4 regions of the Streptomyces sp. NPDC014870 genome follow, and region 2 is predicted to be linked to each of the others. Evidence: riboswitches for the same ligand, from Rfam matches in the RefSeq annotation. Region 2 holds a riboswitch; each other region holds the start of a gene.

Region 1 (4,989 bases), on a different contig from region 2:
ACCTCGCCTTCGGGGCCACGCCGGCGCTGCTTCGTGCCTTCCCCCGTCACGCGCGGATCGCGCTCGTCCACGGCACCGACCTTCTCTTCGCCGAAACGCACCCCGACCAGCTCGCCACGCTGCGGGAAGCCGCGTGGGCCGCGGACGTCATCGTGGTGCCGACCGGGGCGATGGCGGACCGACTGCTGCTCCTCGCCCCCAACACCCATCGGAGCAAGATCGAGAAGATCCCCTGGGGCATCCCGAACCATCTCATCACCAGCCCGCCCCCACGGCGCCGGAACCAGCCCTCCAGCCACCTGCGGATCCTGTACGCCGGCCGCCTCACCCCCGAGAAGGGCTTCGACACCCTGCTCTCAGCCGTCCCGCTCACTCAGTCCGCCGAGCTGTCCATCGCCGCACCCCGAGCCGAGTTCCACGCCCTCCGCCCCCGCCTCCACCAGCACGGAGTACACGTCCACTACCTCGGCTGGCTACGCCGCCCACAGCTCTGGAAGACCTTCGCCGACCACGACGTCCTGGTCATGCCCTCCACGACACTGGAGGCCATGGGCCTCGTGGCCCTCGAAGCCCAGGCATGCGGCCTCCCCGTCCTCTACCAGCCGGTTCCCGGACTCACCGAGGCACTGGGCGGCACCGCCCTCGCGACCGACTTCGCCGACCCGCACGCCGTCGCCCGCGAACTCGACCGCCTCCGCACCACCCCTGGCCTCCTGCCGGCGCTCCGTGCGGCCGGCGTCACCAACGCGGCCCGCTTCCCCCTGAGTGCCACCGCCGAAGCCCTCGCCGAGCTCGGCAGGCGCCTCGCCTGATCACCCGTGGCGCATCCCCACCAGACCCGGCCGTCTCACTACGATCGGAACACCATGACGCTCGACACCGCACGCATTGAGCAGCTCCTCCAGGCCGGCGTCCGCGACCGGGTCTACCCGGGAGCCGTCTGGGCCGTCGGCGACGCCGGGGGCACGACGGCGAGCGGCGCGGTCGGTCTCCTCGACCCGACCCGTCCCGACGAGCCGATGCGGCTCGACACCGTCTTCGACATCGCCAGCCTCACCAAGATCGTCGCCGTGTGGGCCGTCATCGGCACCCTCGTCGAAGAAGGCAAGCTCCAGCTCCACACCCCACTCGGCGCCTTCTGGCCCGAGGTCGCTGGCCACCCGCTCGCCCAGGTCACCACCCACGAGCTCCTGACCCACACCGCCGGTCTCCCCCTGCGCGCCAACCTCAGAAACCTCTACGGCACCGACCCCCAGGACATCCGCGACGGCGTCCTCCACGAGGCTCTCCACCGTGCGCCCAGCCAGGCCGTCGAGTACACCGACCGGGCCGCCCTCATCCTCGGCTACCTCGCCGAGTACCTCGCCGGTCAGCCCCTCGACCTCCTGGCGGCCAGCCGCGTCTGGGAGCCGCTCGGCATGACCGAGACCCGCTTCGGCCCCCTCCCCGCGGCCGTAGTCCCCCGCTGCGCCCCCACCGAACGGGACGAGGAAACCGGCACCCACCTCCAGGGCACCGCCCACGACTTCTCCGCCCGCCTCCTCGGCGGCACCTGCGGCATCGCCGGCACTTTCTCCACCCTCGACGACCTCACCCGCTTCCTCCAGCACATGCTGGCCCCGACGCAGGCCGCCTTCGGCCGGACCTGGATCTGCGACTCCCTGCGCATCCACACCGGAGAACTCACCCCGGCACGCGGCCTCTTCTGGCACCCAGCCCCCGGCACCGGGCTGCGCGACGACGTCTGGGTCCACTACGGCTTCACCGGCACCGGCATGTGGATCAGCCCGAGGCAGCAGCGATGGGCAATCCTCCTCACCAACAAGCTCTACTTCACCCGCGACCGCGAACCGCTCACCGCCGTACGCGACTCCTACCGCGAGTCGGTCTTTACGGACGGCACCCTGCCGGGACGCGCACGGGCCGATCGGTGATCCAGTCCCCAGACGCGACGAGGCCGCGGGTCCCGCAGAGCGGCACGAGCCCTGCGGGGTTCCCACGGCCCGTTGGCCGGTCACTTCGATCAACACCCGTGACATGTACAAGGCGGACAGGGCATGGGTATGGACCTCGGTGACGCCGAGCGCGTCGGTCACCACCTGTGCGGCCTCGGGGCGTCGCGGGTCAGCAGACGCAGGCGGGAGACGCCGAGTTCGCGCAGTTGGCTCACGCCGGCGCCGGCGCGCACGGCGTCGGAGACGCCTGCGAGCACGAGCCAGCGGCGTGAAAGCCCCCGGCCGGACGGTGGTCGCAGCCACGGCACCGTCCGGCCCGGCCTGCCTGTCGCGCGCAGGTCAACAGCCATGCGCACGCCCCAGTACCGGGTGATTCCCAAGCTTGTAGCGCGGGTTCAATTCCCGTCATCCGCTCGTGAACGAAACCCAGGTCACGGTCTCGGGACTTCTTCGTTGTCCAGGTCGCGTGGGGCTGCCGTGCCGCGCACGCGTCCATCAAGGCCATTCGGTGGCCGCTTGCTGTGGCTCGTCGCACAGATGTGGGTCTGGCGGGGCTGTGGCCGGTTCTGCGATGCTTCCGTCCGTCAAGCGACGGCGGAACGAGGAAGCCGGTGAGATTCCGGCACGGTACCGCCACTGTGTAGGGGGAGCGACTCCGCCCATGGCCACCGCCCCATCCGGGGGTGGGAAGGCCGGAGAAGCTGTGATCCCGAGTCAGGAGACTCACGCCGTCGCACCTCGATGTACGGGGCGGATTTCCCCAGGAGAGGCGGTGGCACTCGTGTGCCTGTGTACGTGTGGGGTCGGCTTCACGCTGCCCTTGGCCCGTCGGAGCCGACCTGTCCGGCTTGACGTAGGGGTCCGTTCCCCCAGGTTCTGACGACCTCCTCCTTCAGCGAGTTCCTTTTCGTACGCCTCATCCGCGCACCGGTATGCCGGTACGCGCTGCCCACGCACGCCACCAGGAGTCACCTTGTCCGTACGATCCGTCATGCCCGACCGGCGTCGGGCCGCCGCGGCGGCCTTCCTCGCCGTCGCCCTCACGCTCACCGCGTGCGGCGGCGACGTCGGCACCACAGCCGACCCCAAGACCCGGGCCGAGGGTGAAGGGTGCATCAAGGACTTCGACCCGGCCAAGGACTACTTCCCGGTCAAGTCGACGATGAAGCACGCCGAGAACTTCACGCTCCGGTACGAGAAGAGCTATCAGGTCCTCACCGTCAAGGAGCCCTTCCCCAAGGGCAAGCCGGAGTCGTACGTACTGGTCAAGTGCGGTGCCCCCAAGCCGAAGCTGACCGGTGACCTGGCCTCCGCGCAGCAGGTCACCGTCCCCGTCAAGAGCCTGTACTCCGCCTCCACCACCCACTTGCCGCTGCTGACCGAGACCGGCACCCTGGACGTCCTGACCGGTGTCGCGAGCGCCACCGCCATCTCCTCCGCCGAGGTGCTCGAGCGGGTGAAGGCGGGCAAGGTCACCGAGTACGCCAAGGACCGCACCCTCAACGCCGAGACGGTCATCGGCGCCAAGCCCGATGTGCTGATGACCCAGGGCACCGACGACCCGCAGTACCCGAAGCTGCGTCAGGCGGGCATCGCCGTGGTCGCCAACGCCGAGTGGCTGGAGGCCAGTCCGCTCGGCCGCGCCGAGTGGGTCAAGGCGATGGCCGCACTCACGGGGGCGGAGAAGCGCGCCGGCGAGGTGTTCGACACCATCGAGGGCGACTACCGGAAGGTCGCCGCGAAGGGCGCGCAGGCAGTCAAGGCGGGCAAGCCCGTCGAGGTGCTGCCCGGCACGATGTATCAGGGCACATGGTCCATGCCTGCGGGCGGCAGCTACGCCGCCCGGCTGATCAAGGACGCGGGCGGTACCTACCCGTGGGCCGGCGAGGCGGGCACCGGCGGCCTCCAGCTGAACTTCGAAGCCGTGTACGCCAAGGGCGGCCAGGCCCCGGTCTGGATCGCCGACCAGCAGTGGAAGTCCACCGCCGACGCGGTGAAGGCCGACAGCCGGTACGGGCAGCTGAAGGCCGTGTCCGGCGGCGCCGTGTGGACGAACCAGAAGGCGCTCGGTCCCGGCGGCGGCAACGACTACTTCGAGCGCGGTGTGCTGCGCCCGGACCTGGTCCTCGCCGACCTGTTCGCGCTGATGCACCCGGACCAGGCGAAGGGGCACACCTTCACCTTCTACCGGCCGGTGCCCAAGGCGTGACGATGCATCAGACAGCCGTGTCGGCACCGGCCGCGGGCACCCCGCGGCCGGTGCGGCGGCGCCTCGTCGTCGTCCTCGCCCTCGCGGCCGGGACCGCCGTGCTGTTCGTCCTCACCATCGCCACCGGCTCCCATCCGGTGCCGGTTGCCGAGGTGGTACGGGTCCTGTTCGGTGGCACTGCCGAGGACCCGCGGTGGAACGTGATCGTCGAACAGGTCCGGCTGCCGCGCGCGCTGACCGCCACTGCCGTCGGCGCCGCTCTCGCGGTGGCCGGCGTACAGATGCAGACCCTGTTCCGCAACGCGCTGGCCGACCCGTTCTCCCTCGGGGTGAGCTCGGGGGCCAGCATGGGTGTCGCCGCCGTGGTGGTCGGCACCGGCGGGGTCGCCGGCAGCTTCACCGGAGACCTGGCCGGCCTCGGGCGGGTGGGCGTCGTCATCGCCGGCTCGCTCGGCGCCGCCGCCGTCCTGGCCCTCGTGCTGCTGCTCTCGCGATGGGTGCGGTCGGCCGTCACCCTGCTCGTCATCGGCGTCATGATCGGCTCGGCGGTCACCGCGGTGGTCGGCGTGATGCTCGTCTACGCCCGGCCCGAGCGAGCCCAGCAGTTCGTCGTGTGGAGTCTGGGCAGCTTCGGTGGCACGACCTGGCCGGACCTTCAGGTCATGCTGCCCGTCGTCGGTGCGGGCCTGCTGGTCGCGTTGCTGACGGCCAAACGACTCAACGCCCTGCTGCTCGGCGAGGACTACGCCCGCACCATGGGCCTGAACGTGCGGCGCAGCCGCGATCTCGCCCTGTTCGCCACCTCGCTGCTGGCGGGCGCGGCCA
Region 2 (4,989 bases):
ATCGGCGTACGGGGCGTAGGCGAGACCGCGGGCGATGACCGGGCCCATGCCGTTCTGGACGTGGTAGAAGCCCTCCGAGGTGCGCTCGCCGGTGACGAACGGGGCGTCGCGCTCGTCGATGTCGCTGGTCAGCAGGGTGGCGGCGAGGGCGTCGGTGCGGGCGATGATCAGAGTCGGGGTGTCCGCGATGTCGGCGGCGAGCCGGGCCGCGTTGAGCGTGCGGATGTGCTGCGAGGTCGGGACGAGGACCTTGCCGCCGAGGTGGCCGCACTTCTTCTCGGAGGCGAGCTGGTCCTCGTAGTGGATGCCGGCCGCGCCCGCCGCGATCATCGCCTTGGTCAGCTCGAAGGCGTTCAGCGGGCCGCCGAAGCCGGCCTCGGCGTCGGCGACGATCGGGGCCAGCCAGTCGGTGGTGTCCGTGCCGCCCTCGGCGGTGGCGATCTGGTCGGCGCGCAGCAGGGCGTTGTTGATCCGGCGTACCACCTGCGGGACGGAGTTGACCGGGTAGAGGCTCTGGTCGGGGTAGGTGTGGCCGGCCTGGTTGGCGTCGGCGGCGACCTGCCAGCCCGACAGGTAGATCGCCTGGAGCCCGGCCCGGACCTGCTGCACGGCCTGGCCGCCGGTCAGCGCGCCGAGCGCGTGCACGTAGTCCAGGTCGTGCAGCTGCCGCCACAGGCGCTCGGCGCCGCGCCGGGCCAGGGTGTGCTCCTCACGGACGCTGCCGGAGAGCCGGACCACGTCCTCGGCGGAGTACGTGCGCTCGATCCCCGCCCAGCGGGGGTCCGTCGCCCAGCGCGCGGCCAGGTTCGCCGCGGCCGCCGTCGTCGTATTCGTGTCTGCCATGACCGTCACCGTCTCCTTCGGTCGTGCTTTGCCAATGCCGCCATGGTTCTGTGCGGTCTGGCACTAAGTGTCTTGTCAAGGGAGCGCGGCCCGCCGGTGCCCGGACGGGCGGAGATGAGCAATCTGTGCCGATCCGGGGTGTGCTTAGGCCGGGATTGCCGAAGTCAGGGCATGAATCGGGTCCCGATCTTGCCCTGGACCTGTCGGGTCCGGCGGGCCGCACTCAGACTCTGGCACTGGCACCCAGTGCCATCAACCGTGGACCCGTGCCAAGTTTTGCGAATCATTCCGCTGCGTTTTGCCAAGCTTGCCAATGGTGCGGGCGAGTCCGGCTGACATACGCTGACGCCGAGGTCCTGAACGATCGGGAGGCCGAGGGTGAGCAAGACGTACGCGGGGGCACGGCTGCGGCGACTTCGCGAGGATCGCGGAATGAGCCAGGCCGAGCTGGCGCGCACCCTCGCCATCTCTCCCAGCTACCTCAACCAGATGGAGCACGACGCCCGACCGCTCACCGTGCCCGTGCTGCTGCGCCTCACCGAGGCCTTCGGCGTCGATCCCGGCTTCTTCTCCGAGCGGGACACCAGTCGCCTCGTCGCGGACCTCCGTGAAGCACTGTCCGGAGAGCTCGCCGCGGCCCGGGTCTCCCCGTCCGACCTCACCGACCTGGCCGCACGGATTCCGGCGGTCGCCCACGTCCTGGTCGACCTGGGGCGGCGCAACCAGCGTCTCTCCGAACGCATCGCCGACGCGGCGGACCCGCGTGGATCGGACCCGGAGCTGCCGCGCTCCCCGCACGAGGAGATCCGAGACTTCTTCTACCGTCGGCAGAACTACCTCCACGAGACCGATCTCGCTGCGGAGGCACTCGCGGCGGAGATCGGCATCAGGCCCGGCGACATCATCAGTGCCCTGAGCGGGCGGCTCTCCGACCGGCACGGCGTCCGTTTCTCCACCGAGACGGGAGACAGGCTGCACTCCTACGACGAGAAGACCCGCACCCTGCGGCTGTCCACCCGTCTCCGCCCCGGTCAGCGCGCTTTCCGCATGGCCACGCAGCTCGCGCTGCTGGAGTACGGGGACGGCCTGGACCGACAGGCGGCCGAGGACTTCCCGCCGGGCGGCCCGGCCCACCAGCTGGCGCGCATCGGCATCGCCAACTACTTCGCCGCCGCGCTGATCCTCCCCTACGGGGCGTTCCACGCGGCGGCGGAGGAGTTCCGGTACGACATCGAACGGCTCACCGACCGCTTCGGGCTCGGCTACGAGACGGTCTGCCACCGCCTCAGCACCCTTCAGCGCCCCAGGCTGCGCGGTGTCCCCTTCTCGTTCGTCCGCGTCGACCGGGCGGGCAACATGTCCAAACGGCAGTCCGCCACCGGGTTCCACTTCTCCCGGGCCGGCGGCACCTGCCCGCTGTGGAACGTGTACGAGGCGTTCGCCGCACCGGGCCGTATCCACGTCCAGATCGCCGCCATGCCCGACGGGCAGCGCCACCTGTGGACGGCCCGCGCCGTCACCCGGCACCGGGGCGGCTGGGGCGAGCCCGGAAAGACCTTCGCGATCGGCCTCGGTTGCGAGATCCGCCACGCCCACCGGCTCGTGTACTCGGACGGACTCGACCTCGACAACGTGGCCGCCGCCACCCCCATCGGCATGGGCTGCCGCGTCTGCGAGCGCCTCGACTGCCCCCAGCGCGCGGCCCCGCCCCTCGGGCGCCCGCTCAGGATCGACCAGAACGCCAGCACCTTCGTCCCGTACCCCGTCGCCGATCCTCCGGCCTGAGCCGTGGATCAGGGCAGGAGGAACGCCTCGGCCGTCGACACGGGGTCTCCCGCCCCGACCCCGTGGAGGACGTGCGCCAGAACCGCCGCGCCAGGGGTGGGGCTGGACTTACTAGGACGTCCAACTATATGTTCGTGGCGAGCCCGCGGTGCAGGGAAGCCGGTGTGATTCCGGCGCGGTCCCGCCACTGTGACCGGGGAGTGTGCTCTTCCAGCAGGTCAGGCCACTGACGGAAACCATCCGTCGGGAAGGCCGGAGAGCATGCGCTGATCCGGGAGTCAGGATACCGGCCGTGGGGTGTTCCGTGTTGTCCACGAGGATGGAGCAGACACGCATGGCACCGGTACGTGACCACGACCCTGGTGATCCGGCGGAGTACCCGAACCCCGAGGCCCTGTCCCCGCGTTCGTGACTCGACGAGGGCGTCCTCGCCCTCCCCTGTCTCGCGGAAGGACCCGCGTGCGCGCGCCCCGATCGGTGCGTCCTCGCGGCCCTCGCCGCGCCTTCCTCGGATCCGTACCTGACGAGAGCAGGCTTCGATGGTCCGCGAACTCACCCATTTCATCGGCGGAAAGCACACCGCCGGCACGTCCGGTCTCTTCGCCGACGTGTACGACCCCAACACCGGCGCCGTCCAGGCCAGGGTGCCCCTGGCCGGGCGCGCCGACACCGAGGCGGCGATCGCCGACGCGGAGGAGGCCCAGCGCGAGTGGGGCCAGTGGAACCCGCAGCGACGCGCCCGCGTCCTGCTGCGGTTCCTCCAACTCGTCGAGGGCGAAAGGGAATCCCTCGCCCGACTGCTCTCCGCCGAGCACGGAAAGACCGTCGCCGACGCCCACGGCGACCTGCAACGCGGCCTGGAGGTCGTGGAGTTCGCCGCCGGGATCCCGCACCTTCTCAAGGGCGAGTTCACCGACAACGCCGGTACCGGCATCGACGTGCACTCGCTCCGCGGCCCGCTGGGCGTCGTCGCCGGGATCACCCCCTTCAACTTCCCGGCGATGATCCCGCTGTGGAAGGCGGCACCGGCCCTGGCCTGCGGAAACGCGTTCATCCTCAAGCCCTCCGAGCGTGACCCCTCCGTACCGCTGCGGCTCGCCGAGCTGTTCCTGGAGGCCGGACTGCCGCCCGGTGTGCTGAACGTGGTCAACGGCGGCAAGGAGGCCGTCGACACCCTCCTCGACGACCCCCGCGTCCAGGCCCTCGGCTTCGTCGGCTCCACCCCGATCGCGGCGCACATCTACGCCACCGCGGCCGCGAACGGCAAGCGCGCCCAGTGCTTCGGCGGGGCCAAGAACCACATGATCGTGATGCCGGACGCCGACCTCGACCAGGCCGCCGACGCGCTGATCGGCGCCGGCTACGGCTCCGCGGGCGAGCGCTGCATGGCGATCTCCGTCGCCGTCCCCGTCGGCGAGGAGACCGCCGACGCGCTGGTGGCGAAATTGAGGGAGCGCATCGCCTCCCTGCGTATCGGCACCTCCGACGACCCGGACGCCGACTTCGGTCCCCTCGTCAGCCGGGACGCCCTGGACCGGGTCGACCACTACGTCGGCATCGGCGTCGACGAGGGAGCGGAACTCGTCGTCGACGGACGGGGGTTCACCCTTCCCGGACACGAGAACGGCTTCTTCGCCGGAGCTTCGCTCTTCGACCGCGTCACCCCGGACATGCGGATCTACCAGGAAGAGATCTTCGGCCCGGTCCTCTGCGTCGCACGGGCCGCCGACTACGAGAGCGCGCTCCGGCTGCCGAGCGAGCACCCGTACGGCAACGGCGTGGCCATCTTCACCCGCGACGGCGACACCGCCCGCGACTTCACCCGCCGCGTCAACACCGGCATGGTCGGCGTCAACGTCCCCATTCCGGTGCCCGTGGCTTACCACACGTTCGGCGGCTGGAAGCGATCCGGATTCGGCGACCTGAACCAGCACGGGCCGGACGCCGTCCGCTTCTACACCCGCACCAAGACCGTCACCTCGCGCTGGCCCTCCGGGGTCAAGGAAGGCGCGAGCTTCACCATCCCGACGATGGGATGACCGCCATGACCACTTTCACCGAGGACCAGCTCGCCCTCGCCGAAGTCACCCTCGACTTCGCCCAGGAACAGCTCGCCCCGCACGCCGTGGCCTGGGACCAGGACAAGCACTTCCCCGTCGACGTCATCCGCAGGGCCGCCGCGCTCGGCCTCGGCGGTGTCTACGTACGCGAGGAGCACGGCGGCTCCGGACTCACCCGCGCCGACGGCGTCCTCGTCTTCGAGACCCTGGCGACCGGCTGCCCCTCGATCGCCGGATACCTCTCCATCCACAACATGGTCGCCTGGATGATCGACCGGTACGGAGACCCCGCCCAGCGGGC
Region 3 (4,989 bases), on a different contig from region 2:
CGGGGCGGTCCTTGACCGAGCCGGTGGGGTTGCGGTCCTCCAGCTTGGCCCAGATGCGGACGTCGTCCGACGGGGAGAGCCGGGGCAGGCGGACCAGGGGCGTGTTGCCGACCGCCGCGAGCGGGGAGTCGTAGCGCATGGTGGATCAGACCATGCCGCCGGCCACGGCCGGCAGGATCGTGACGTTGTCGCCGTCGGCCAGCTTGGTGTCGATGCCGTCGAGGAAGCGGACGTCCTCGTCGTTGAGGTAGACGTTGACGAAGCGGCGCAGCTGGCCCTTGTCCACGATGCGGGCCTCGATCCCGGCGTGGCGCGTCTCCAGGTCGGCGAAGAGCTCGGCGAGCGTCGCACCGCTGCCCTCGACGGCCTTCTCGCCGTCGGTGTAGGTGCGGAGGATGGTCGGGATGCGGACCTCGATGGCCATGGCGTGGGCTCCTGTTTTCGGGAGTCGGGAAGTGGCGTGAAAGGGCGCGCGGCCGTGGGCCCCGCGCGGGGTGGTGCTTCGTGGGGCGCCGGTCGGTGAGCGCCCCCGCTCACATCGCGCTGGCGAGACGGCACAGGTCGACGTGCAGCCGCGCCACGAGCAGCGCGCTGCCCGGCGTCGTCACTTCGCTCACGTCGTGGGAAACCATGCGGTCATCGTATCGATTCCCGGTCCGGGTTCCGGAATGTGATCTCACATGGCGGACGCTTCGTGCTCGACTGGCGGACCGGGGTCGACGACCGGGACATAGACGACGGTCGGCGTTCCGGTCCTCGGATGCGGGATGACCTCGGCTTCCACACCGTAGACGGTGGCGAGGAGGGCGGGGGTGAGGACCTCGGTCGGCGGCCCCTCGGCGACGACCCGGCCGCGCTGAAGGACGTACAGCCGGTCGCAGTACGCCGCGGCGAGGTTGAGGTCGTGCAGGGCGAGGAGGTTGGTGGTGCCCAAGTCGCGGACGAGGCGGAGGACTTCGAGCTGGTAGCGGATGTCGAGGTGGTTGGTGGGCTCGTCCAGGACGAGGAGCGCGGGGTCCTGGACGAGGGCGCGGGCGACGAGGGCGCGCTGGCGTTCGCCGCCGGAGAGCGTGGGGTACGGCCGGTCGGCCAGCTCGGCGATGCCGACCCGGGCGAGGGCGGCCTCGGCGCGCGCGCCGTCGGCGGCCGTGTCGCCCTCCCAGAAGCGTTTGTGCGGGGAGCGGCCGAGGGCGACCAGTTCCTGGACGGTCAGCTCGAACTCGGTGGAGCTGTCCTGCGGGACGACTCCGATCCGGCGGGCGCGGGCCTTGGGTCCGAGGGCGGACAGGTCGTCGCCGTCGAGCAGGACGCGGCCGGCGGTGGGGGTGAGGGTGCCGTAGACGCAGCGCAGGAGGGTGGACTTGCCGCTGCCGTTGGGGCCGACGAGCCCGATGGTCTCGCCGGGGCGGGCGGTGAGGTCGGCGTCGTGCAGCCGGGTGTCGTACGAGACTCCCTTGAGGACCAGTTCCGTGGGGGCGGGCCGGGAGGTCACACCGGGCTCCCTTCCGCGCGGTGGCGCATGAGCCAGAGGAAGAGGGGGCCGCCGATGAGGGCGGTGAGGACGCCGACCGGGATGTCCTGCGGCGCGGCGACGGTCCGGGCGGCGAGGTCCGCGAGGATCAGGGCGAGCGCGCCGCCGAGCGCGGCGACCGGAAGCAGGCGGCGGTGCGGTGCGCCGACGGCCATCCGGGCGGCGTGCGGGGCCATCAGGCCGACGAAGCCGACGGCGCCGCTGACGGAGACCATGACGGCGGTGACGAGCGAGGCGAGGACGAAGACGGCGGCCCGGAAGCGGGCGGTGTCCAGGCCGAGGACGGTGGCGCCCTCCTCGCCGACGAGGAGCAGGTCGAGCGGGCGGGCGAGGGCGACCAGGACCGCGGTGCCGAGGGCGACGACGACCGAGGGAAGCGCGAGGGTGTCCCAGCGGGCGCTGCCGAGGCCGCCGAGGGACCAGAACATGGCTTCCTGGAAGTGCTCGGGCCGCCGGGACAGGACGAGGAACAGGGTGCTCAGCGCCGACAGGATGTAGGAGACGGCGACGCCCGCGAGGACGAGCCGGGCGCCGGTCATCGTGGAGCCGCGCCGGGCCAGGGCGTAGACGAGGACCAGGGCGAGCAGGGCGCCCGCGAAGGCCCCTGCGGGCATGGCGACGGTGGTGGTGACCCCGCCGCCGATGCCGAGGACCAGGACGAGGACGGCCCCGCTGGACGCCCCGGAGGAGATCCCGAGCAGGAAGGGGTCGGCGAGCCGGTTGCGGACCAGGGCCTGCAGGACGGCGCCGACGACGGCGAGTCCGGCGCCGACGACCGCGCCGAGCAGCACGCGCGGGAGCCGGACGTCGAGCACGATCGTGCGGTACGGGGAGGGGGCGGCGCGGCCGGTGAGGATCTCGACGACCTGGCCCACGGGTATCCGTACGGAGCCGAGGGCGACCCCGGCGACGACGGCGGCCGCGAGGGCCGCGAGGAGGCCTGCGACGACGAGCCCGTACGGCAGGCGGCCCCGGCGCCGGCGCCGGGCGGCGGCGGCCTCGGTGGCCGCCGCCGGTCCCGTCACCGCCGTCACCGGTTCGGGTGCAGCTGGGCGGAGAGCTTGTCGACGGCGGCCGGGACGCGGACGCCCAGGACCGCGTCCGAGAGGGGCATGACGGCGAAGCGCTTGTTCTTGATCGCCGGGACGTCCTTGAGGGCCGGGTCGTCCAGGAGGCGCTTCTTCTTCTGCTCGACGGTCGTGGAGCCGTAGTCGTAGATGACGATCACGTCGGGCTTGCGGGCGACGACCTGCTCCCAGGTCGCGTCGCCGAAGGTCTTGTCCAGGTCGGCGAAGACGTTGCGGCCGCCGGCCCGGGTGATCAGCTCGTTGCCGATGCCCTTGCCGCCGGCGGTGAACGCGGTCTTGTCGCCGCTGTCGTAGACGAAGACGGAGACCGGGGCGACGCCCTTGAGCCGCTTCTCGGTCGCCGCGACGGTCTTCTTCGCCTCGGCGGTCCAGTCCGTGCCGCGCTCGGGGACGCCGAAGGTGCGGGCGACCTCGTCGACCTCCCGGTAGAGGTCGGCGAGGGAGGAGGCGCCGGAGGGGCAGTACTCCATGTTGAGGCGGCTCTCGATGCCCGACTTCTTCAGGTCGTCCCGGCCGCGGCCGGCCTTGGCGTCGAAGGCGCTGGCGTAACCCCCGTACACGAAGTCGGGGTTGGCGGCGAGCAGGGCCTCCTTGGAGGGGTACTCCTTGGCGAGCACCGGCACCGCGTCGTAGGCCTTCTTGTACGCGGGCAGGATCCGGTCGTCGAGGTAGGCGGTGCCGACCAGGGACTTCTCCAGACCGAGCGCGAGCATGACCTCGGTGACGTGCTGGTTCATGGTCACGGCCCGCTTCGGCGGCGCCTGGAACGTCGTCTTCACACCGCAGTTGGTGACGGTGTACGGGAATCCCGCGGCGGACTTCCCCGAGGGGGCGGCCTGTTCGGCGGGGGCCGCGCAGGCGGCGAGCAGCGGGACGAGGGCTGCGGCGGGCAGCAGGGTACGGCGGTGCCTGGTCAGCACGGAACGAGCCTCCTCCGGGGATTTCCACGTCCCCAGTCGGTGGTGAGAGGCGGCAGGTCAGTTCCTGGCTCCCAGCGTCCGAAGTCGCTGGTCACAGTGGCGGGACCGTGCCGGATTCGCACCGGCTTCCTGGGTCCTGCCGCCCTGGTGTCGGGTCAGTCTCTCAGGCGTCGTACGCCTCGACGACCTTGACCTCCTCCTCGGTCACCACGCCCTCGACGATCGTGTAGGAGCGGAACTGGAAGGGGCCGGCGCCGTCGACGTCGGCGGTGGAGACCAGGACGTAGTGGGCGCCCGGCTCGTTCGCGTAGGTGATGTCGGTGCGCGAGGGGTACGCCTCGGTGGCGGTGTGCGAGTGGTAGACGATCACGGGCTCCTCGTCCCGGTCGTCCATCTCGCGGTAGAGCTTCAGCAGATCGGCCGAGTCGAACTCGTAGAACGTGGGTGAGCGCGCCGCGTTCAGCATCGGGATGAACCGCTCGGGGCGGCCGCTGCCGGCGGGACCCGCGACCACGCCGCAGGCCTCGTCGGGGTGGTCCGCGCGGGAGTGTTCCACGATCTGGTCGTACAGGGCCCGGGTGATGGTCAGCATGGCGACAGGATAAGCATCGGATCAAGAGGGGCCGCGCGGAGCGCGTCAGGCAGGGTGGTGGTGGGCGACGGGTGGGCCGCCCCGTACCGAGGAGTGGTACGGAGCGGCCCGGATGCTGGACAGGCAGGCGTTACGAGCGCTTCACGAAGGCCGCGCCCTGCGGGTTGCGCGCCTTGAGGACCAGGTACGCGACACCCAGGATCAGGCCCCACAGCGGGGCGCAGTACAGCGAGATCCGCGCGTCCTTGTCGATGCCCATCATCACGATGACCATGCCGATGAAGGCGAGCGAGAAGAGGCTGAGCCAGATGCCGCCCGGGGCCTTGAAGGAGGACTGGGGCAGCTCGCCCCGGTCGGCCTTGAGGCGGAAGCGGACCTGGCAGACCAGGATCATGATCCAGGCCCACATGCCGGAGATGGTGGCGAAGGAGACGACGTAGTTGAAGGCGTCGCCGGGCCACTGGTAGTTGATCCAGACGCCGACCATCATCAGCCCGGCCGAGAAGGACGTGCCGACCAGCGGCAGGCCGTTCTTGGTGAGCTTGGTGAAGAACTTCGGGCCCTGGCCGTTGAGCGCGAGGTCGCGCAGCATGCGGCCGGTGGAGTACATGCCCGAGTTGCAGGAGGAGAGCGCGGCGGTCAGCACGACGAAGTTGACGATCGCGGCGCCGATGCCGAGGCCCATCTTCTCGAAGGCCGCGACGAACGGGGAGACGCCCGGCTGGAAGTGGGTCCACGGGACGACCGACAGGATCATGATCAGCGCGCCGACGTAGAAGACGGCGATGCGCCACGGCACGGTGTTGATCGCCTTGGGCAGGACGGTCTTCGGGTCCTTGGACTCGCCGGCCGTCACGC
Region 4 (4,989 bases), on a different contig from region 2:
GTGCCCTCACCCGGGTCGTTGACGAGGAACGGGTAGACCAGCGGGATGTCACCGAGCGCCGCGTCCGGGCCGCACGCGGCCGACAGGCCCGCGTTCTTGCCGGGCAGCCACTCCAGGTTGCCGTGCTTGCCGAGGTGGACCATCGCGTCCGCCCCGAAGCCGCCGTCCTCGGCGCGCGCCGCGATCCAGCGGTAGGCGGCCAGGTAGTGGTGGGACGGCGGGAGATCGGGGTCGTGGTAGATCGCGATCGGGTTCTCGCCGAAGCCGCGCGGCGGCTGGATGAGGATCAGCAGGTTCCCGCGGCGCAGCGCGGCGAGGACGATGTCGCCCTCCGGGTTGCGGGAGCGGTCGAGGAACATCTCGCCGGGCGCGGGGCCCCAGTGCTCCTCCACGGCCTCCCGCAGCTCGGCGGGGAGCTGCGCGTACCAGCGCTTGTAGTCGGCGGCCGGGATGCGGACCGGGTTCTTGGCCAGCTGCTCCTCGGTCAGCCAGTCCTGGTCGTGGCCGCCGGCCTCGATCAGGGCGTAGATCAGCTCGTCGCCGTCGCCGGAGACGAGCCCCGGGATGTCGGCCTCGGCCCCGAAGTCGTACCCCTCGGCGATCAGCCGCCGCAGCAGCGCGACGGCGGAGGCGGGGGTGTCCAGGCCGACCGCGTTGCCGATCCGGGAGTGCTTCGTCGGGTACGCGGAGAGGACGAGCGCGAGCTTCTTCTCCGCGTTCGGGATGTGCCGCAGGCGGGCGTGGCGGACCGCGATCCCGGCGACGCGGGAGGCCCGCTCGGCGTCGGCGACGTAGGCGGGGAGCCCGTCCTCGTCGATCTCCTTGAAGGAGAACGGCACGGTGATCAGGCGGCCGTCGAACTCGGGCACGGCGACCTGGCTGGCCGCGTCCAGCGGGGAGAGCCCCTCGTCGTTCTCCTCCCAGGCGGCCCGGGAGCCGGTGAGGCAGAGCGCCTGCAGGATCGGTACGTCGAGGGCGGCGAGCGCGCCCGCGTCCCAGGCGTCCTCGTCGCCGCCGGCCTGCGCCTCGGCGGGCTTCGTGCCACCGGCGGCGAGGACGGTCGTGACGATCGCGTCCGCGCGCTGCAGCGTCTCGATCAGCTCGGGCTCGGGGGCGCGCAGCGAGGCGACGTAGAGCGGCAGGGCGCGGGCGCCCGCGTCCTCGATCGCCGAGCAGAGGGCGTCGACGAAGGCGGTGTTCCCGCTCATGTGGTGGGCGCGGTAGTAGAGCACCGCGACGGTCGGGCCCTCGGTCGTCCGGGCCGTGCGCTCCAGCGGGCCCCAGGTGGGCGCGGCGGCCGGGGCCTCGAAGCCGTGGCCGGTCAGCAGCACGGTGTCGGCGAGGAACCGGGCCAGCTGCTCCAGGTTGGCCGGGCCGCCGTGCGCGAGGTAGGCGTGGGCCTCGGTGGCGACGCCGACGGGGACGGTGGAAGCCTCCATGAGCTGGGCGTCGGGGGCCTGTTCGCCGGAGAGCACGACGACCGGCTTCCCCGCCGCGCGCACGGCCGTCAGGCCGTCCTCCCAGGCCCGCAGGCCGCCGAGCAGGCGGACGACGACGAGGTCGGCCTCGTCGAGGAGTCCGGGCAGGTCGTCCGGGGCGAGCCGGGAGGGATTGGCGAACCGGTAGGCGACCGGACCGCCGGCCGCGCGGGCGCTGAGCAGGTCGGTGTCGGAGTGCGACAGCAACAGAATTCGCATGCGTGCGCAGGCCTTCCTCGGGGTTGTCCGCGCCCCGGGTGGTCGTGTGGGTTGGGGCCTCCCCTGCTCGAGCGAAGCCGAGAGCTTGGGGAAGGGAGTTCCTGACTCACCGGGACCCTTCCGGGGCCCGGCTCACAGTGGCGGGACCGCGCCGGATTCTCACCGGGCTTCCTCCCCGGGGTCCTGGGACCCCATGCCGATCTGCATAGTAGATCGTGCGTCCGCCGGGCCGGTCTGGCCCGTCGGCGTCGTGGGTATGCTCGCCGCCATGCCGCCCACCCCACCCACTCCACCCAACCCGGGCGAACCGCCCGTACGGGACCGTGGTGACGCCTGCCCCGGGGCGCTTCGACTGCACGCCGCCGACGACGGGCGGCTGGCCCGACTGCGACTGCCCGCAGGGTTGTTGACGGCACGTCAGGTACTTACCCTGGCCTCGGTGGCCGAGGAGCTCGGGGACGGGCGGGTCAGTGTCACGTCCCGGGGGAACCTGGAGCTGCGCGGGCTCGGCGAGGGCTGCGGGGCGGAGCTGGCGGGGCGGCTCTCGGGCGCCGGGCTGCTGCCCTCCGAGACCCATGAGCGGGTCCGGAACATCGTGGCCTCCCCGGCGGCCGGACTCGACGGACTCGGCCACGGAGACGTGCAGTTGTGGGCCCGCGAGCTGGACGCGCTGCTGTGCGCGCGGCCGTGGACGGCGGCCCTGTCCGGCCGGTTCCTCTTCGCCCTGGACGACGGGCGGGGCGATGTGGCGGGGCTCGGCGGAGATGTGACGTTGATCGCAGAAGGCCCGTCGGTACGGATGCGGGTGGGCGGCCGGGACGTCCGGGTCGGCGCCGCCGACGCGCCCCGTGCCGCGCTCGCCGCCGCAGGGGCCTTCCTGGACGCCGCCCGCGCCGCCGGGAACGGCGCCTGGCGCGTACGGGAGCTTCCGGAGGGCCACAAGCCGGACGTGGCCGGCGCGCTCGCGGGCGCCGGGATCGTGTCGGAGCCCGTAACCGCGGCGGAACCGCCGCACGCGGAGCCGCACGCCGGGCCGCCCGCCCCCGGGCCCCTCGGCGCGACCGCCCTGCACGTGCTCGCGCCCCTCGGGCGGCTGACCGCAGGCCAGCTGCGGGCGCTCGCCGCGAGCGGCGGCGAGGTGCGGCTCACACCCTGGCGCGGGGCCGTCGTCACCGGCCTCGCGGGCCCCGGCGCCGTCGCGACCCGGCTGCGCGAGCTCGACGCCCACGGTCTCGTCACCGACCCGCGCTCCCCCTGGGCCGGGGTCGGCGCCTGCACCGGGCGCCCCGGCTGCGCGAAGTCCCTCGCGGACGTGCGCGCCGACGCCACCCCGGGCAGCGGCCACCGTTCCGGCGGGCTGCCCGTGTACTTCTCCGGGTGCGAGCGGCGCTGCGGCCACCCGCACGGCGCCTGGGTCGACGTCCTCGCCACCGGCGACGGCACGTACCTGGTGAACGGCGTCCCCACCCCCCGTACCGCCCTGCCCGACGCCGTCGCGGCGGCCCGCGTCCCCACAGCAAACACGAGATGAGCGAGAGCAGCAGGATGTTCGACTACGAGAAGGACGGCACGGAGATCTACCGCCAGTCCTTTGCCACGATCCGCGCCGAGGCGGACCTCGCGGGTCTGCCCGCCGACGTCGCCCAGGTCGCCGTCCGCATGATCCACGCCTGCGGGATGACCGACCTGGTCGCCGACCTCGCGTACTCCCCGCAGGTCGTCTCCCGGGCCCGCGCCGCCCTGCGCGCGGGCGCGCCGATCCTCTGCGACGCGCAGATGGTCGCCAGCGGCGTCACCCGCAGGCGGCTGCCCGCCGACAACGAGGTCGTCTGCACGCTCTCCGACCCGTCCGTGCCCGCGCTCGCCGCCGAACTCGGCACCACCCGCAGCGCCGCCGCCCTCGAACTCTGGCGCGACCGCCTCGAAGGCTCCGTCGTCGCCATCGGCAACGCGCCCACCGCGCTCTTCCACCTCCTGGAGATGGTCGCCAAGGGCGCCGGGAAGCCCGCCGCCGTCCTCGGCATACCCGTCGGCTTCATCGGCGCCGCCGAGTCCAAGGACGCCCTCGCCGACCGGGCCCGGACCCTCGGACTCGACTACCTCGTCGTCCGCGGCCGGCGCGGCGGCAGCGCCATGACCGCCGCGGCGATCAACGCCCTCGCCCACGAAGCGGAGATCCAGGCATGAGCACGCCCCCCACGCCCACCACAGGCAAGCTGTACGGGGTCGGCCTCGGGCCCGGCGACCCGGAGCTGCTCACCCTCGCGGCGGTCAGGGCCATCGCCTCCGCCGACGTGATCGCGTACCACTCGGCCCGGCACGGCCGGTCCATCGCCCGCTCGATAGCGGCCGAGCACATCCGGGCCGACCAGATCGAGGAGCGGCTGATGTACCCGCTCACGGTCGAGACCACGGACCACCCCGGCGGCTACCGGGGCGCGCTCGACGACTTCTACGCGGAGGCCGCCGCCCGGCTCGCCGCGCACCTGGACGCCGGTCGCACGGTCGCCGTGCTCGCCGAGGGCGACCCGCTCTTCTACGGCTCGTACCAGCACATGCACAAGCGGCTCGCGGACCGCTACGACACCACGGTCATCCCCGGGGTGACCTCGGTCAGCGCCGCCGCCGCCCGGCTCGGGGAGCCGCTGTGCGAGGCCGAGGAGGTCCTGACGATCATCCCCGGCACGCTTCCCGAGGACGAGCTGACGGCCCGGCTCGCGGGCACCGACTCGGCGGTCGTGATGAAGCTCGGCCGGACGTTCCCGACCGTGCGGCGCGCCCTGGAGCGGGCGGGCCGGCTCGAGGACGCGCGGTACGTGGAGCGGGCGTTCATGGCGGGCGAGCGGACCGGGACCCTGGCGGACGTGGACCCGGAGACGGTCCCGTACTTCTCGGTGGCCGTGCTGCCCTCCCGGATCGACCAGGCCCCGCCGGTACGGGAGCGGGGCGAGGTCGTGGTCGTCGGCACGGGACCGGCGGGCGCGCCCTGGCTGACGCCCGAGTCGCGCGGCGCGCTCGTCAACGCCGACGACCTCGTCGGCTACACCACGTACCTCGACCGGGTCCCGGTGCTGCGGCCCGGGCAGCGGCGGCACGGCTCGGACAACAAGGTCGAGTCCGAGCGCGCCGAGTTCGCGCTCGACCTGGCCCGGCGCGGGCGGCGGGTCGCGGTCGTCTCGGGCGGCGACCCGGGTGTCTTCGCCATGGCGACGGCGGTCCTGGAGGTGGCCTGCGACCCCGCCTACGCGGACGTGCCGGTACGGGTCCTGCCGGGGGTGACGGCCGCGAACGC

What was found. A riboswitch is a leader RNA that binds a small molecule or an ion and turns the genes downstream of it on or off. The one in region 2 is predicted to bind cobalamin.
Region 1: it holds a riboswitch for cobalamin, as region 2 does, so the genes downstream of both, ACF09C_RS11435 (ABC transporter substrate-binding protein) here and ACF09C_RS35055 (CoA-acylating methylmalonate-semialdehyde dehydrogenase) in region 2, are expected to answer to the same signal.
Region 3: it holds a riboswitch for cobalamin, as region 2 does, so the genes downstream of both, ACF09C_RS19940 (ABC transporter substrate-binding protein) here and ACF09C_RS35055 (CoA-acylating methylmalonate-semialdehyde dehydrogenase) in region 2, are expected to answer to the same signal.
Region 4: it holds a riboswitch for cobalamin, as region 2 does, so the genes downstream of both, cobN (cobaltochelatase subunit CobN) here and ACF09C_RS35055 (CoA-acylating methylmalonate-semialdehyde dehydrogenase) in region 2, are expected to answer to the same signal.

Annotation. Positions count from the first base shown of each region.
Region 1 covers NZ_JBIBWQ010000003.1:594,930-599,918, reverse strand. Annotated here, with positions in the region: gene ACF09C_RS11450 (glycosyltransferase family 4 protein) at 1-812, shown strand, start outside; gene ACF09C_RS11445 (serine hydrolase domain-containing protein) at 867-1,934, shown strand; gene ACF09C_RS11440 (hypothetical protein) at 2,093-2,305, opposite strand; cobalamin riboswitch at 2,516-2,701, shown strand; gene ACF09C_RS11435 (ABC transporter substrate-binding protein) at 2,929-4,164, shown strand; gene ACF09C_RS11430 (FecCD family ABC transporter permease) at 4,167-4,989, shown strand, end outside.
Region 2 covers NZ_JBIBWQ010000015.1:54,408-59,396, reverse strand. Annotated here, with positions in the region: gene aceA (isocitrate lyase) at 1-843, opposite strand, end outside; gene ACF09C_RS35060 (short-chain fatty acyl-CoA regulator family protein) at 1,222-2,628, shown strand; cobalamin riboswitch at 2,747-2,938, shown strand; gene ACF09C_RS35055 (CoA-acylating methylmalonate-semialdehyde dehydrogenase) at 3,168-4,667, shown strand; gene ACF09C_RS35050 (acyl-CoA dehydrogenase family protein) at 4,664-4,989, shown strand, end outside.
Region 3 covers NZ_JBIBWQ010000006.1:411,289-416,277, forward strand. Annotated here, with positions in the region: gene ACF09C_RS19915 (PLP-dependent cysteine synthase family protein) at 1-139, opposite strand, end outside; gene ACF09C_RS19920 (MoaD/ThiS family protein) at 146-424, opposite strand; gene ACF09C_RS19925 (putative leader peptide) at 534-632, opposite strand; gene ACF09C_RS19930 (ABC transporter ATP-binding protein) at 677-1,492, opposite strand; gene ACF09C_RS19935 (FecCD family ABC transporter permease) at 1,489-2,565, opposite strand; gene ACF09C_RS19940 (ABC transporter substrate-binding protein) at 2,562-3,536, opposite strand; cobalamin riboswitch at 3,573-3,698, opposite strand; gene ACF09C_RS19945 (Mov34/MPN/PAD-1 family protein) at 3,703-4,131, opposite strand; gene ACF09C_RS19950 (amino acid permease) at 4,262-4,989, opposite strand, start outside.
Region 4 covers NZ_JBIBWQ010000003.1:401,529-406,517, reverse strand. Annotated here, with positions in the region: gene cobN (cobaltochelatase subunit CobN) at 1-1,697, opposite strand, end outside; cobalamin riboswitch at 1,774-1,907, opposite strand; gene ACF09C_RS10425 (cobalamin biosynthesis protein CobG) at 1,954-3,228, shown strand; gene ACF09C_RS10420 (precorrin-8X methylmutase) at 3,243-3,884, shown strand; gene ACF09C_RS10415 (precorrin-2 C(20)-methyltransferase) at 3,881-4,989, shown strand, end outside.